Linked DNA regions of Prosthecobacter debontii. The protein of the gene in region 3 interacts with the protein of the main gene of each other region in a pairwise test. Links are inferred from orthologs where the notes say so. Each region holds a gene or a part of one and is shown on either strand. Other genes may lie near its edges. The genes, in order: dnaE, obgE and rplL.

The links.
Region 1: the proteins of rplL (region 3) and dnaE interact in binary tests that used the Escherichia coli proteins (3 or more experiments, as listed by UniProt). The link is inferred for Prosthecobacter debontii from one-to-one orthologs.
Region 2: the proteins of rplL (region 3) and obgE interact in binary tests that used the Escherichia coli proteins (3 or more experiments, as listed by UniProt). The link is inferred for Prosthecobacter debontii from one-to-one orthologs.

What each region holds. Positions count from the first base shown.
Region 1 is NZ_FUYE01000011.1:16,028-21,608, reverse strand. The notes cover bases 403-4,506. They hold dnaE (DNA polymerase III subunit alpha), read left to right. Parts: upstream 403-709; coding sequence 710-4,306; downstream 4,307-4,506. Other genes in these bases: B5D61_RS15985 (hypothetical protein), read left to right, coding at 4,404-4,506; B5D61_RS15995 (transglycosylase domain-containing protein), read left to right, coding at 403-600. Also shown: more of B5D61_RS15995, read left to right, coding at 1-402; more of B5D61_RS15985, read left to right, coding at 4,507-4,601; B5D61_RS15980 (AAA family ATPase), read left to right, coding at 4,730-5,581. UniProt on the Escherichia coli protein: DNA polymerase III is a complex, multichain enzyme responsible for most of the replicative synthesis in bacteria. This DNA polymerase also exhibits 3' to 5' exonuclease activity. The alpha chain is the DNA polymerase catalytic subunit.
Region 2 is NZ_FUYE01000004.1:398,682-403,149, reverse strand. The notes cover bases 545-3,535. They hold obgE (GTPase ObgE), read left to right. Parts: upstream 545-1,513; coding sequence 1,514-2,557; downstream 2,558-3,535. Other genes in these bases: B5D61_RS08385 (hypothetical protein), read right to left, coding at 2,579-3,535; vccD (Verru_Chthon cassette protein D), read left to right, coding at 593-1,252; vccC (Verru_Chthon cassette protein C), read left to right, coding at 545-571. Also shown: more of vccC, read left to right, coding at 1-544; more of B5D61_RS08385, read right to left, coding at 3,536-4,408. UniProt on the Escherichia coli protein: An essential GTPase which binds GTP, GDP and possibly (p)ppGpp with moderate affinity, with high nucleotide exchange rates and a fairly low GTP hydrolysis rate.
Region 3 is NZ_FUYE01000006.1:348,094-352,246, forward strand. Bases 1,478-4,153 are described here. They hold rplL (50S ribosomal protein L7/L12), read left to right. Parts: upstream 1,478-2,461; coding sequence 2,462-2,845; downstream 2,846-4,153. Other genes in these bases: rplA (50S ribosomal protein L1), read left to right, coding at 1,478-1,777; rplJ (50S ribosomal protein L10), read left to right, coding at 1,801-2,331; rpoB (DNA-directed RNA polymerase subunit beta), read left to right, coding at 3,205-4,153. Outside these bases: transcription termination/antitermination protein NusG, read left to right, coding at 1-544; rplK (50S ribosomal protein L11), read left to right, coding at 606-1,031; more of rplA, read left to right, coding at 1,079-1,477. UniProt on the Escherichia coli protein: The binding site for several of the GTPase factors involved in protein synthesis (IF-2, EF-Tu, EF-G and RF3). Is thus essential for accurate translation.

The DNA.
Region 1 (5,581 bases), on a different replicon or contig from region 3:
GTCTGGGTGGGCTTCGACAAACAAAAGACCATTTATCCCGGTGCCTTCTCCAACAAAGTGGCTCTGCCGATCTGGACGGACATCATCAATGCCTCCACCAAGGGCCGCACGCCTCAGGAAATCGATCCACCGGAGTCTGCCGATCGCGTGGAAATCTGCCGCGTGAGCGGTCTGCGTGCCACGGACTACTGCTATGACAAAGTCAAAGGTCCCGATGGTGTCGAGCGCTCCGTCCGCAGCACTTATTATGAATACCTGCGTCCAGGGACGAGCTACAATACCACCTGTCCCATCCATACCGGAGAAGGCCTGCCTGCCGATCTAGCCGCCTTTCACCGAGCCATCGTCCAGAATGCCAACACGGCGATGATGGCCGATGCTAACAAATACGTGAACATCGAGCCCGTGCATCTCCAGGACCCCATCATCCTCGGTGATGATCCCTACAACTCTGAGAAGCCTGTGCTCCGCGCCCGCCCCGTCAACGACGACGGCACCCCCATCCTCCGTGCGGTGCCCGTGGATGTCGGTGAAGGTGATCCCACCGAGCAGCCCATCATTCAGCTCAAGCCACCGCCGCCGATGAAGATCGAGCTGTGAGGCTTTAGGCTCTCCTTCACCTAGCTGATCCTACGGGATTGGCTAAATCTCCCGCCGCGCGCATTTTTGAGGCGAAATGTAGCGGCAACTGGCTAGGTTGAGTGGGCCAATGGCAGATTCCTTTGTCCACCTCCATGTCCACTCTGATTACTCATTGCTCGACGGCGCTTGCCGCATCGGGGATCTAGTCAAGCGGGCGCAAAAGTATCAGATGCCAGCCGTGGCGATCACGGACCATGGCAATCTGTATGGAGCCATTGACCTTTACATGTCGGCTCTGAAGACCAAGCCGAAGGTCAAAAAAGGCGAAGAACCCAGCCCTGAAGATTTGGCGAAGGTCGTGAAGCCCATCATCGGCTGTGAGGTCTATCTGGCCCCCGGCTCCATGCACGAAAAAAAGGAAGTGCAGGGCCGCAAACGCGCTTCGCACCTGACCCTGCTGGCCTCCAGCAACGAGGGCTACGAAAACCTCTCCCGCATCGTCACCGAGGCGCATCTCTACGGCCAATGGTACAATCCCCGCCTCGATAAGGACCTGCTGCGCAAGCATAGCAAGGGACTCATCTGCCTGAGTGGCTGTATCAATGGTGAGATCAATCAACTGCTGCTGACGGATCGCCCGGCAGAAGCAGAGAAGAGCCTGCGTGAATTCGTGGAGATCTTCGGGCCCGATAACTTTTATCTGGAGCTGCAAAACCATGGCATGGAGCAGCAGCGCACCGTCACGGAGCAGCTTCTGAAGTGGAGCAAAAGCTACGGGCTAAAAACCGTGGCCACCAATGACGTGCATTTCATGGATCGAGATGCCCATGAGAGCCACGACATCATGATCTGCATCGGCACGGGAGCCAACGTGCATGACCAGAACCGCATCACCTACTCCCCCGAGGTCTATTTCAAAAGCCCAGCGGAGATGCGCGCCCTGTTCTCTGAATTTCCCGAGGCCTGTGACGCCACCCTGGAGATTGCCGAGAAGTGCAACATCAACATCCGGCTCGACTCCACCAGCATCGACCGCTACCCGCAGTATCCGATGGGGGACGTGGCGGGCAATTGGCCGGACCGTGTGGCCTATCTGCGTCACCTCTGTGAGGAGGGCTTGATCCGCCGCTATGGACGCGACCGTGCACTCAATGACGAGGTCCTGCGCAAGCGTCTGGACTATGAGCTGGCCTTGCTGGCGGAAAAGAACTTCACCAGTTACTTCCTCATCGTCTGGGACTTCATCAATTGGGCGCGTGAGCACGGCATCCCCGTGGGACCGGGACGTGGTTCGGCGGCCGGTTCGGTGGTCGCCTTCGTCCTCGGCATCACCGACATTGACCCGCTGCGCTTTGAGCTGGTTTTCGAACGTTTCCTCAACCCGGAACGCGTCAGCCCTCCCGATATCGATATCGACTTCTGCCAGACCCGCCGTCCCGAAGTCATTCAGTATGTGCGCGAGAAGTATGGTGAGTTGAGCGTCAGCCACATCATCACCTTTGGCACCATGGGCGCCAAATCCGTGATTCGTGACGTGGGCCGTGTGCTCGGCTGGAGTTATGGCGATGCGGATCGCCTCTCCAAGATGATCCCCACCGAGCTGAACATCACGCTCAAGGATGCGGTCGAGAAAAACCCCGAGCTGAAGAACTACCTCGATACCGACAGCAACGCCCAGGAACTTTGGAAGCACGCCACCTTCCTGGAGGGCATCACCCGCGGCACCGGTATCCACGCCGCCGGCGTCGTTATCGGGGATCGCCCGCTGTATGACTTCATCGCGCTGACACGTGGCAACGAAGAGGAAATCGTTTCCCAGTTCGCCATGAAGCCGCTCACTGAGCTGGGTATGTTGAAGATGGACTTCCTGGGTTTGAAAACCCTGACCGTCATTCACGAGGCCGAGTATTGGGTGAAGAAGCGGTTCCCGGATTACAACACCTCCAACGCTCCGTTGGACGATGTGAAAACCTTCGAAATGCTGCAACGAGGCGAGACGGTCGCTGTGTTCCAGATGGAATCCGGCGGCATGGTCAATACCTGCAAGCAGCTGGGGCCCGATAAGATCGAGGAGATTATCGCTATTCTGGCCCTGTATCGTCCAGGGCCGATGCAGTTCATTCCCGACTTCATTGCCCGTAAAAAGGGCCTGGAGCAGGTGGAGTATCCGCACCCGCTGCTGGAGAAGATCTCCAAAGAAACCTACGGGATTCTGGTTTACCAGGAACAGGTGCAGCAGGCGGCGAACTTGCTCGCTGGGTTCACCCTCGGTCAGGCTGACTTGCTGCGTCGAGCCATGGGTAAAAAGGATGCCCAGGAGATGGCTCGTCAGCGTCTCGTCTTCGTGGATGGCTGTCAGAAGACCAACGGCATCGCCCCGAAGCTGGCGAACGAGATCTTCGACTTGCTGGAAAAGTTCGCCCAATACGGTTTCAACAAGTCCCACTCCGCAGCTTACGGGATCGTGACTTACCGCACGGCTTACTTGAAAGCCAATTTCCCGGTCGAATTCATGACGGGCGTGCTCAGCCTCGAAGTCAGCAACACAGACAAGATTGCCAACTTCGTCAGCGAGTGCCAGCGCATGGGCATCGTCATCCTGCCGCCGGACGTGAACAAGTCCGAGATGGCCTTCTCACCCGAGCGCACGAAGGACGCCGATCCCACCACCGATGCGCCGAACGCCATCCGTTTCGGCCTCGGAGCCATCAAGAACGTCGGTGAAGGCGCCATGAACACAGCCGTGGAAGAACGGCGGAAAAATGGCCCTTACAAAAGCCTCGAAGACTTCTGCTCCCGCCTCGACACCAAGTCCGTGAACAAGAAGATCATGGAGTCCCTGGTGCGTGCCGGGGCCTTTGACTTCACCAAGGAGGATCGTGCCTCCATGTTCGCGCGGCTCGATCAGGTGCTCGCTTCCGCAGCCCTGATGCAGAAGGACAAAAAGGCGGGTCAGGGCGGTCTCTTCGATGACTTCGCCATGGCCCCGCCGAAGAAAAAATCGACAGTCGAAGTCAAGGTCACTCCCTGGACGCTGGAAGAGACCCTGGGGTATGAAAAGGAACTGCTCGGCTTCTACGTCAGTGGTCACCCACTCGACAGCTATCGCGGTCACTTCGAATCCAATAAGCTGACCCGCATCATCGCGTTGGAGGAGGTGGACACCAGTGCCAAACCGCAGACGGTCACCATCGCGGGCATCATCAACACCCTGGAGGTGAAATACTCCAAGAAGGACAATCGCCCCTTTGCCACCTTCACCTTTGAAGACTTCACCGGCCAGATCGAGATGATGGCCTGGAGTGATGACTACGAAAAGCACAAGGAGCTCTTGGTGGTCGGCAACGTGCTCGAGATCCGCTGCCGCTGCATGAAGGACCAGCGCACGGAAGGAAACCGCTTTGCCCTCAGCAGCATCAAGCCGCTCCAGCCCAAAAAAGCCCGGGATCCCAAAGCGGGTGAAGCCGGAAGCGAGCCCCCAGCCCCCAAACCCGCCGCTCCACCTCCGCCACCGAAACCGCTCGTGCTCCGTCTGGACTGCCGCAAGCACAGCCAGATCGACCTGGAGCGAATCCACGAGGTGCTGGTGAAGTTCCCCGGCGAACTGCCCGTCATCTTCGAGTTCAGTTACAACGGCGGCAGCAAAGTGCGCCTCCAGGCTGGCGATGACTTCCGTGTGACTCAGACCAAGGATCTCGTGCAGCAGCTCATGATTTGGCTGTAGGCAGGCGTCGAAGCCTTGAGAGCAGCCAATCATTGCATTTTGCGCTAATTGACTCGCTCCAGTCTCAATAAACCCCCCTTCAGTCTCAGGCGGCATCATGCCGGGTGCCCGCGGAGCAATGCCGGGTGCCCGTGGAGCAATGCCGGGTGCCCGTGGAGCAGTGCCGGGTGCCCGTGGAGCAGTGCCGGGTGCCCGTGGAGCAGTGCCGGGTGCCCGCGGAGCAGTGCCGGGTGCCCGTGGAGCAGTGCCGGGTGCTCGCCGAGCAGTGCCGGGTGCCCGCGGAGCCATGCAGTGAGCCCCTGGAGCCGCGCGGTGAGCCCATGGAGCAAGGTTGAGTGGCACTATCACTTCCCACCGCCCTCTGGGACGCTGCCGCGTGTGTCGGGCCTTGCAAGGCTCCGGCGATGACGGTAGCCTTTTCTCATGATCACTCGCATCCGAATCCAAAACTACCGCTCGTTTGTGGACGCCGAGGTGAAGTTACGGCCCTTTTCGTTGGTGGTGGGAGCGAATGGATCGGGGAAGAGTAATTTGCTGAGAGCCTTACAATTGGCTTTCCGCAATCATACGCCTTTTGAGAGAGATTTTGTGAGCGCTGATCCCATCCCGCTTGAAAAGCACGTCAATTATCAGCTTGAGAAAACAACTATCCAAGGTTGGTTTGACGACAAATTAGTTCGCTGCACTACGGATGATAAAAAATCCGGCGACTTCATTAGGGCATCCGAACCAGTTTGGGTTTATAACATTCATCCCGGTAGTGTCAGCGGCATTGAAGACGTGATTGACTCTTCCACTGTTAAAGCTGACGGACAGGGGACCGTACAGGTTCTTGAATCCCTGAAAAGTGGAGATCGAGAAGATTTATTCGATTTAGTGGAGGCAAACTTTAAATGGTATGTGCCCGAGGTCGAAAAGCTGAGCCTTCGCACTGTCGAAAAAGGTAAAAAACAAATTCAGGTAAGAGAGAAATCGCTCAAGGAACTTCTGCCAGCCACTGAGCTCTCCGAAGGCACTCGGCTCATCCTCTGCATTCTCACCATCATACATCAAGAGGAGCCCCCCCCGATCATCTTGCTGGAAGACATTGATCGCGGTCTGCATCCACGCCTGTTCGAATACATGGCTCCTTTGATGAAGGACATCGCCGAGCGACATGACATCAACATCCTCGCGACGACGCATAACCCTTATCTCGTGGACTGTTTCAAAGACGATAAGGACGCCGTCATCATCGTGGAGAAGAAGGATGGAGCGAGCACACTGAGCACCCTC
Region 2 (4,468 bases), on a different replicon or contig from region 3:
CTTGATGGAGTATCGCCCCCCCGCGGAAAGAGTGGCTCAACAGGGAGATGATCTGCTGGGTAACGCCGTTTACACTCAACGTCACTGGTATCAGCAAAATCTGGAAGCGGTCTCACGCCCGATCGCAGACAACATCCTGCTTCTGCTGTTCTCAGCTCAAGTGCCATCGGACACGCTGTCTCCGGAGTCGGGCCGGAAAGCTTACTGGATTGCACCTGGATACCGCTACAATTCTCGAGATGTCGAGAATCAGACCCCCGATGTAGAAAGTCCTGTGGTGCGTACAGATGGCAGCATTCATCAGGGGACACAGCATCTATTGCCCCCTCAGGTGCGAGTGACCTTGGTGGCTGGAGAGGAGGACTCCACACGCCAGTGGTTAGGCCGCGGTGGCGATGCTGAGGCACTGGCCCTCAGTCAACTCGCTGAAGCTCCTTTCGAAGATGCTCAGCATTATGAAAGAGATCTGGATCGCCTGAAGCAGTATCTCAATCGGCAGCGGGTAAATTATCGGGTCTTTACCACCACCATCACTCTCCGCAATGCGGCATGGGACAGCAGCACTTACTGACCGCTAGCTCTCTAGATCATCATGAAGAGTTCACTTTTTTCACTGCATCACCAATCTCAACGCAGCAAGGCTTTCACCTTGCTCGAAAGTCTGTGTGTCATTCTCATTCTGAGTCTTCTTCTGGCCTTGGCTGCACCACCGATGCTAAGCATCATCAGAGCTAGCCGACTGACAGCTGCGGGCGAGTTTTTAACAGGCAAACTGGTGGAGGCACAAGGGCTGGCGATCACCTTTTCCTCTGATGTGGAACTGCGTTTTTATAAAGCACCTTCAGCGGTCACAGCGGATGGTCGTTCGGGGCAGGCCGTGCAGCTTTTTCATTGGGTCGAAGGTGACGCGGATGCTTCTTCAACAGAGGAGGAGACCTCTCATGCCGCAACCCAACTCGAAAAAATAGGGCCGCGTGAAACTTTGCCGGACGGCATCGCTCTCAGTGAAAATCCAGATTTTTCCAGTGTATGGACCTTGCCTTCCGAGGAAGAGTTAGCGGCCGATGGATCGCGTGAGTATGTGGCCATTCGGTTCAGACCTGATGGTTCCACAGATCTTCCTGAGGTGGGAGTTTGGCATTTCACGCTCATCGAGCATCCAGCCGTTTCCTCTGAAAAGCTCCCTGCCAATTTCTACACCGTTCAAATCGATCCTGTGACAGCTAAACTGGAGGTGTATCGGCCTGAGTGAGACGGCTGAATGAGGCGCAAGCCATCCTGTGAGATTCCGGGGGGCCGCCCCCCTTGCTGCCCGATATTCTTCCCTAAAGACCAGCAAAGCAGTCAAGGTACTCGCGGGTTCAAAAACACCTGCAGGAGAAGATGCCCGTCCTGCCGCGAGTGCTAAGGTTACCTGTATAGTAGGGCTTTCCACCCGCCGAAATGCCCCATACTGACAATAAAAGCGCGAACGGCTTGAGTCAGGCGGGAAACCGGGTTACATGCCCGGTTCATGTTTGTCGACCAAATCAAAGTTTACGCTCGCGCTGGCAAAGGCGGGGATGGAAGCATGCACTTTCATCGCGGTAAGTTTCGTCCCAAAGGCGGCCCGGATGGCGGTGATGGAGGGCGCGGAGGGGATGTGATTCTCAAGGTGGACTCCAGCACGAACACGCTGCGGCAGTTTTTCTTCAATGCCAAGCTGATCGCCCAAGACGGTCATAAAGGCGGGGGCAATCTTTGCACCGGCCAGAGCGCGGATAATGAGATTTTCAAGGTCCCAAGCGGAACCGTCGTCTCCAAGATCATTGAGGAAGAGGATCCTGAGACGGGCGACATCGTCACTCGTTATGAGCCATTTGCAGATCTAACCGATGTAGGTCAGGAATTTGTGCTCTGCAAAGGTGGCAAGGGTGGCAAAGGCAACGTGCATTTTAAAACGAGCACCCACCAAGCGCCCCGTGAATTCACTCCTGGAGATGAAGGGGAAGAAGGTTTTTTCCATTTTGAACTCCGAAGCATTGCTGATGCTGGATTTGTCGGTTTTCCGAATGCAGGCAAATCCACCCTGCTGTCCAAACTGAGCGCGGCTCGCCCCAAGATTGCCAATTATCCGTTCACCACTCTACAACCGATGGTGGGAGTGATCCATTTTGGCGACCATCGTCGCGGCACCTTGGCGGATATCCCTGGCCTAATCAAGGGAGCTCACCAGAACATAGGACTGGGACATGATTTCCTGCGCCACATCATGCGCTGCCGCATTCTTCTCTTCGTGGTGGACGCCGCTGGCACTGAAGGGCGGGACCCCGTGGCGGACCTGGAAATCGTGCGCAAAGAGGTCTCTCTTTATTCCAAAGAGCTGTCTAAACGCCCCTGGTTTATCTTGGCTAATAAGATCGATGTTGAGGGGGCTGAAGAGAACGTGGAGCGGATCAAAGACCGCTTCAAACGAGTGAAGATCTTCCCAATCTCCGCCGAATCCGAGCAGGGGCTGGATAAATTGCGGGCATTTCTCGATAAAAAAATCGGGCAGACTTTTGAGGTTCTTAAATAATCGCTCGGGTTGGTTCTGAACTCAGGGAGTCCCAGGGGCTCCCCTGAGTTCAGCCGACTGTATGGGCCTCGCAGTCGGTGGAAAAAAGAGCTCCACCGCACGGCGCAGCTCGGGAGACTGGCGGCTGGCCTCATAGATGGCATCGGGGATCCCACGGCTCTTTGCGAACAAATGATAGGCCCCGAGAGCTTCAAAGGCGGCGTTAAGCGAGCCGTTCATTGGTAGGTAGCTGTGACCGGTAATGCTGATGGTTTCAACCAGTCCCCAGGGGGGGAAATAGCCCGCTTTCTCCATCCGCTCTAGGAGAGCATAAGTCTCGGCGGGCTGAGTCAATGAAGCTGACATCAGGATGTAGTGCGGATGAATCATCGCTTGATCGGGCAAGTCCACCCCACCCACTTGGTAGCGATCTCCATGTTCTCCTTCCCCAGCCGAGAGTCCGTAAATTCCCAACCGGGCGGGTAGGCTCTGCGGCCAAGTGCGCTGGATATACTGGCGCTGAGCTTCCAGCATACGCACCCTTGCACTACGCCATTTCACGCCATCCAATGAATCAGGCTCATCACGATCAAAATCTGGATAAAAGAGACTTTGGATTTCAGGGATAAAGCCCGTGCCTTGCCACGCCTGCCCGGGACGTTCCATTTTCACCTGAGGCGTATGATCGTTGACAATACGTTCTAACATTTTGACGAGCGCAGACTCGCCCCCCCAGTCATTCCAGCCGTGAGGGAGAATGCTACGACCATCATCCTTTAAACCATGGCTGATGCTACCATCGGTGAGATGGAGGGACTTGAAATCGATCTGGTCCACAGCCGAGAGTAACTCCATCTTTAAGTCTTCATCGTGCAGAGTTTCGGCCGCAAGGAGCAGACCATGATAGTAGATGGCCGTATCGACAGAACTGAACTCCGTGCCTGGGTGAATGGCGTAACCCGTGGCTGTGCGACGCACAAAGTGGGGCAACAAGCCGTAGGGATGATCCAGGCTGCGGACCGCTTTGTGAATGGTGCGAATGATCTTCGAGGCATCCTTCTGACTCACCATGGAAAGTGGCGGCCGAGAAACCGCAGCCGTCATCAGGGCAAACATGCCTGTTGAGCTCACTGACTCGAAGGCACCCGCCTCCGTATGAGCTCGATCTCGCACAAAGCCCGAACTGGCATCATAACAACGTGCGAGTTTGGCGTAGCATGCGGCGACGACGTATTCATCGAAGGGAATCGCAGGTAGTTCCACGCCCAGATTGAGGTTGTCCACACACACCTCACTGCCAGATTCAGCCGTCCAGTTGATTAACTTGGCGTTCCGAATGGCCATGGAAGGCACGGGCAGAATGTAAGTTTCACACTCGGGTTTATCGACCGTTAAAACCTCACTCCACAACATCTCCTGCGTGTTGGATTTGATCTCCAGCTTGAGCCGACCTTGGCCCTTAGCCTGAAGCATCACACTGACCACCTTCGGCTGGTACTTTGCCGTTATAAAGACTGGCCAAGGAGCCTCAAAATCCATCACCTCCGAGGACTCGCGAGCCAATCCGGCTAAACTATGCCAAAGACCTGCCCAAGAGTCTGGATCTTGCCCGAGATGCACACAGATCTCATCACTCTGCCACTGAATCGTGTGTTCTGCTGGCCCATGAAACCCGAAGTCGGTTCCCAAATGAGTGTAGGAAACAAATGAATTGAGCCGCTGCGTGCCTTCGACTGGCATCTGGGCTCTACCGGGCTGAATGCGGATGAAGTATTCTTGCACAGGCTGCCACACCAGTCGTGACACAGGTTGAGCAGAGGCAGATGCGACAAAGATACTGAGCAGGGCTGCGCTGGTTGGGAAAAAACGCATGAAAAGGGAACAGTAAAGGTGGTTACGCTTCGAATGGCAATTCCGTTTATCATTCTCATT
Region 3 (4,153 bases):
TCAATGGTATGTGATCCATGTGCGCTCCGGCTTTGAGCAAAAAGTCCGGGACAGCATGTTGCGCCGTATCCAGACCGAAGAGATGGGGGACTACATTTATGAAGTGCTGGTGCCCACGGAACGCGTCTCCGAAGTGAAAAAGGGCAAGCGCTCCGAAACCAATCGGAAATTTTTCCCCGGCTACGTCATTGCCAACTGCTACCTGCTCAATGAGCACAATCAGCTGGTGGATAAGACTTGGTATTTCGTGAAGGAAACCGATGGCGTGCTGAACTTTGCCGGCACCAAGGACCACCCGATCCCCATGCGTCAGCGTGAAGTGGATGGCATGTTGGCCCAGGTCCGTGATAAGGATGAATCCGTGGTGCCAAAAATCGCCTTCTCCGTGGGAGATACCGTGCGTGTGGCAGACGGGCCTTTCGAAAGCCAAAACGGTATCATCGAAGAAATCGATCCTGAGCGCGGCGTGCTGCGTGTCTCTGTCAATATCTTCGGCCGCTCCACCCCCGTGGATCTGGAATACTGGCAGGTGGAAAAAGCCTAGTCCTGATGCCCTGGCTCCGTGCCAGCCTCTCTCCTCAATCTCAAGTAAGCGAACACAAAACATGGCCAAAGAAATCGTCAAACTCATCAAGCTCCAGATCAAGGCTGGTGCTGCCAACCCTGCTCCGCCCATCGGTCCTGCGCTCGGTCAGGCTGGCGTGAACATCATGGCATTCTGTAAGGAGTTCAACGCAGCCACCCAGAAGGCTGGCGGTGATGTCCTCCCAACCGTCATCACGGTTTACAAAGACAAGAGCTTCACCTTCATCACGAAGCAGCCTCCAGCGTCTAACATCCTGAAGAAGGTGGCGAACATCGCCTCCGGCTCCGGTGAAGCCGCCAAGAAGAAAGTGGCCAAGATCACCAAGGCCCAGCTTCTGGAAGCCACCAAAATGAAGATCGTGGACCTGAACACTCAGGACCTCGAGCGCGCCTCCCGCATCATGGCAGGCACCGCCCGCCAGATGGGCATCGACATCATCGACTAATTCAACCGCAGGAGAACGGAAGACCGCTCGCCAGCACTGCACACCACATGATAACACGAAGCAAAAGATACAAGAAAGCTGCCGAAATGGTTCCGGCAGGAAAGATCTTCTCACTCGAAGAAGCTGCCGAACTCGTGCGCAAATTCCCAGGCACGAAGTTCAACCAAACGGTGACTCTGTCCTTCCACATGGGTGTGGACCCGAAGAAGGGCGACCAGATGATCCGTGGCACTTGCCCGCTGCCTCATGGTTCTGGTAAAACGGTTCGCGTCGCCGTGTTCGCTGTCGGCGCAGCCGCTGAAGCCGCCAAGGCCGCCGGAGCTGAGTTGGTCGGTTTCGAAGATCTCATCGCCAAGGTGAAAGATGGTCAGATGGATTTCGATGTCGCCGTCGCCACCCCCGCTGCGATGAATGAAGTTCGTAAGCTCGGTAAGCAACTCGGACCTCGCGGTTTGATGCCTAACCCAAGAACAGGCACCGTGACCGACGACGTCGGTGGTGCTGTGAAGGCGGTGAAAGCCGGTCGTGTGGACTTCAAGCTGGATAAGAACGGCAACATCGCCGCCACCATCGGCAAAGTCGCTTTCGACGTCAGCGCCCTGGCTGAGAACGGCAATGCTTTGATCGACGCGATCGTCCGTGCTAAGCCTGCCACCGCTCGTGGTAAGTATGTGCACAGCATCACGCTGGCTGCGACGATGTCGCCCGCTCTGCGCATTGATGTCTCCAAGTATGTGAAACTGTAATCCCTGAGGAAGACAAGACACCTATGAAAGCTGAAAAGACACTCCTCATTGAAGACCTGCTGAGCCGGGTCAACTCCTCCCCGTTCCTCTTCGTCGTGGATTACACAGGTCTCACCGTGGACAAATTCGCTGAGCTGCGCAAGCGCTTGGCCCCCACCGGTGCTGAGATCCACGTCTTCAAAAACACTCTCGTGAAGAAGGCTGCTGAGCGCGCCGGTTATCCAGAGTCCCTTGCACCTTTCTTGACGGGCCAGAGCGCCTTCGTCACCGGTGCTCAGGACGTCTGCGCAGCTGCCAAGATCATGAAGAACTTCGCGGCTGAGTTCGAGAAGCCTAAGATCAAGGCTGGCGTCCTCGACGGCGCTCTTCTTGACGCGAACGGCATCAAGGCTCTGGCAGATCTGCCTTCCAAGGAAACCCTCCAGGCCCAGTTACTTGGCGTCCTTCAGGCACCTGCCTCCGCTCTGGTCCGCCTCCTCAACGAGCCTGCTGCCTCCCTGGCACGCGTGCTCAAGGCCAAGGCCGACGCCGCTGGCGAGTCCGCCGCTGCTTAATTCCCACCCCTTTGATCCGATGGCGGCTTCGGCCGCCTGAACATAACACCCAATGGTTCCTTGCCGGAGCGAAAGCTTTCTCTCTTAAACAACCTGGTGCTCCAGGAAACGGCGATACCGAAATACCCATATGGCAGACCTGACTAAAATCGTTGAAGAACTGAGCGGCCTTACCGTGCTGGAAGTCGCTGAACTCGTGAAATCCCTGGAAGACAAGTGGGGCGTGAGCGCCGCTGCTCCTATCGCTGCTGCTGCTCCTGCAGCTGGTGGTGCTGCTCCTGCAGCCGCTGCTGAAGAGAAGACTGAGTTCGACGTCGTCCTGGTTGACGGTGGCGCAAACAAGATCGCCGTGATTAAAGAAGTCCGCGGCGTTGTCGCTGGCCTCGGCCTTGCTGAAGCGAAGAAGCTCGTTGAGAGCGCTCCGCAGAAAGTCAAGGAAGGCGCTAAGAAAGAGGAAGCTGAAGAGATCAAGAAGAAGCTCGAAGCTGCCGGCGCTAAAGTGGAGATCAAGTAACCTCCCATCCTTTCCCGAGTGCCGTCCCCTGGATGGCACTCGGCTGAAGGGAGACTTCCCAAAGACCCTCCTTTCTGAAAATATCCCAATCTCGCATGCCCCGCCCTCTGGTCCGCATCTCTCTGACACTCCGAAGCGTATGCTTGGGAAAAGAGGGAGCCACGCTGGAAGCGGGCTTCGTATCATCTATTTCACCGCCTGAACGGGGACCCGCGTCCGCGTTCTGGTTTCGTCATTTTCACGCTGAGGGACTCAGTGATCCGGCTGGCTGCCGGGTCGTGTGATCCTCAGTGCCGCAGGTTTCACCGCCTGCACCCAGCCACCGCCGTTGCCACCCCGCCGTCTCCCTCACCCTGTATATGTCCCAGCGCACCAACTTTGGCAAAATCCACGAAGTCTCCGAGCCGCCGAATCTGATCGAGATTCAGCTCCGCTCGTATGAGGAGTTCCTGCAGAAGAACATCCTCCCCTCCAAGCGCAAGGAAGTCGGCCTTCAAGCGGTGTTCAAGGAAGTTTTCCCCATCGAGAGCTATGATGCTAAGATGACGCTCGATTTCGTGCTGTATGAAATCGGCGAGCCGAAGCTTTCCTCCCTGGAAGCCATCCGTGAGGCAGAGACCTACAGTGCCCCTCTTTACGTCACTTTTGAACTGCGTGACGAAGCCGGTGCTAAGCAGGAGCGCGTTTACATGGGCGAAGTGCCCCTGATGACCGACCGCGGCACCTTCGTGATCAATGGCGCTGAACGTGTGGTGGTCAGCCAGCTCCATCGTTCCCCTGGCATCTGTTTCGAAAGCAGCCAGCACCTTAATGGCCGCTGGCTCTATGGCTTCCGCATCATCCCTGACCGCGGCACCTGGTTGGAAGTCCAGTTTGACACCAACGACCTCCTTTACGTTTATCTCGACCGCCGTCGTCGCCGTCGGAAGTTCCTGGCCACCACGCTCCTGCGTGTCATCGGCTACTCCACGGACGAGGAGATCCTCAAGCTGTTCTACAACATCGAGGACATGAAGCTGAAGGAGAACCTTCCTGAGGAAGAAATCTCCGCCAAGCTGCTGTTCAAGGACATCCTGGACGGTGAACTCATCGTGGCCCGCGCCTATGAGCCTCTCACCGCCGGTGTTGTCCGTCAGCTAATCCAGCTCGGTCACAAGACCGTGAAGGTAATCACCGCCTCCCAAGACGACCTCATCGTCACCTCTCTGCGCAAAGATCCTGCCAAGGATGAAGACGAGGCCCTCAAAGAAATTTACCGCCGTCTGCGCCCAGGTGATCCTCCAACGATCCCGAACGCTCGCGCTCTGG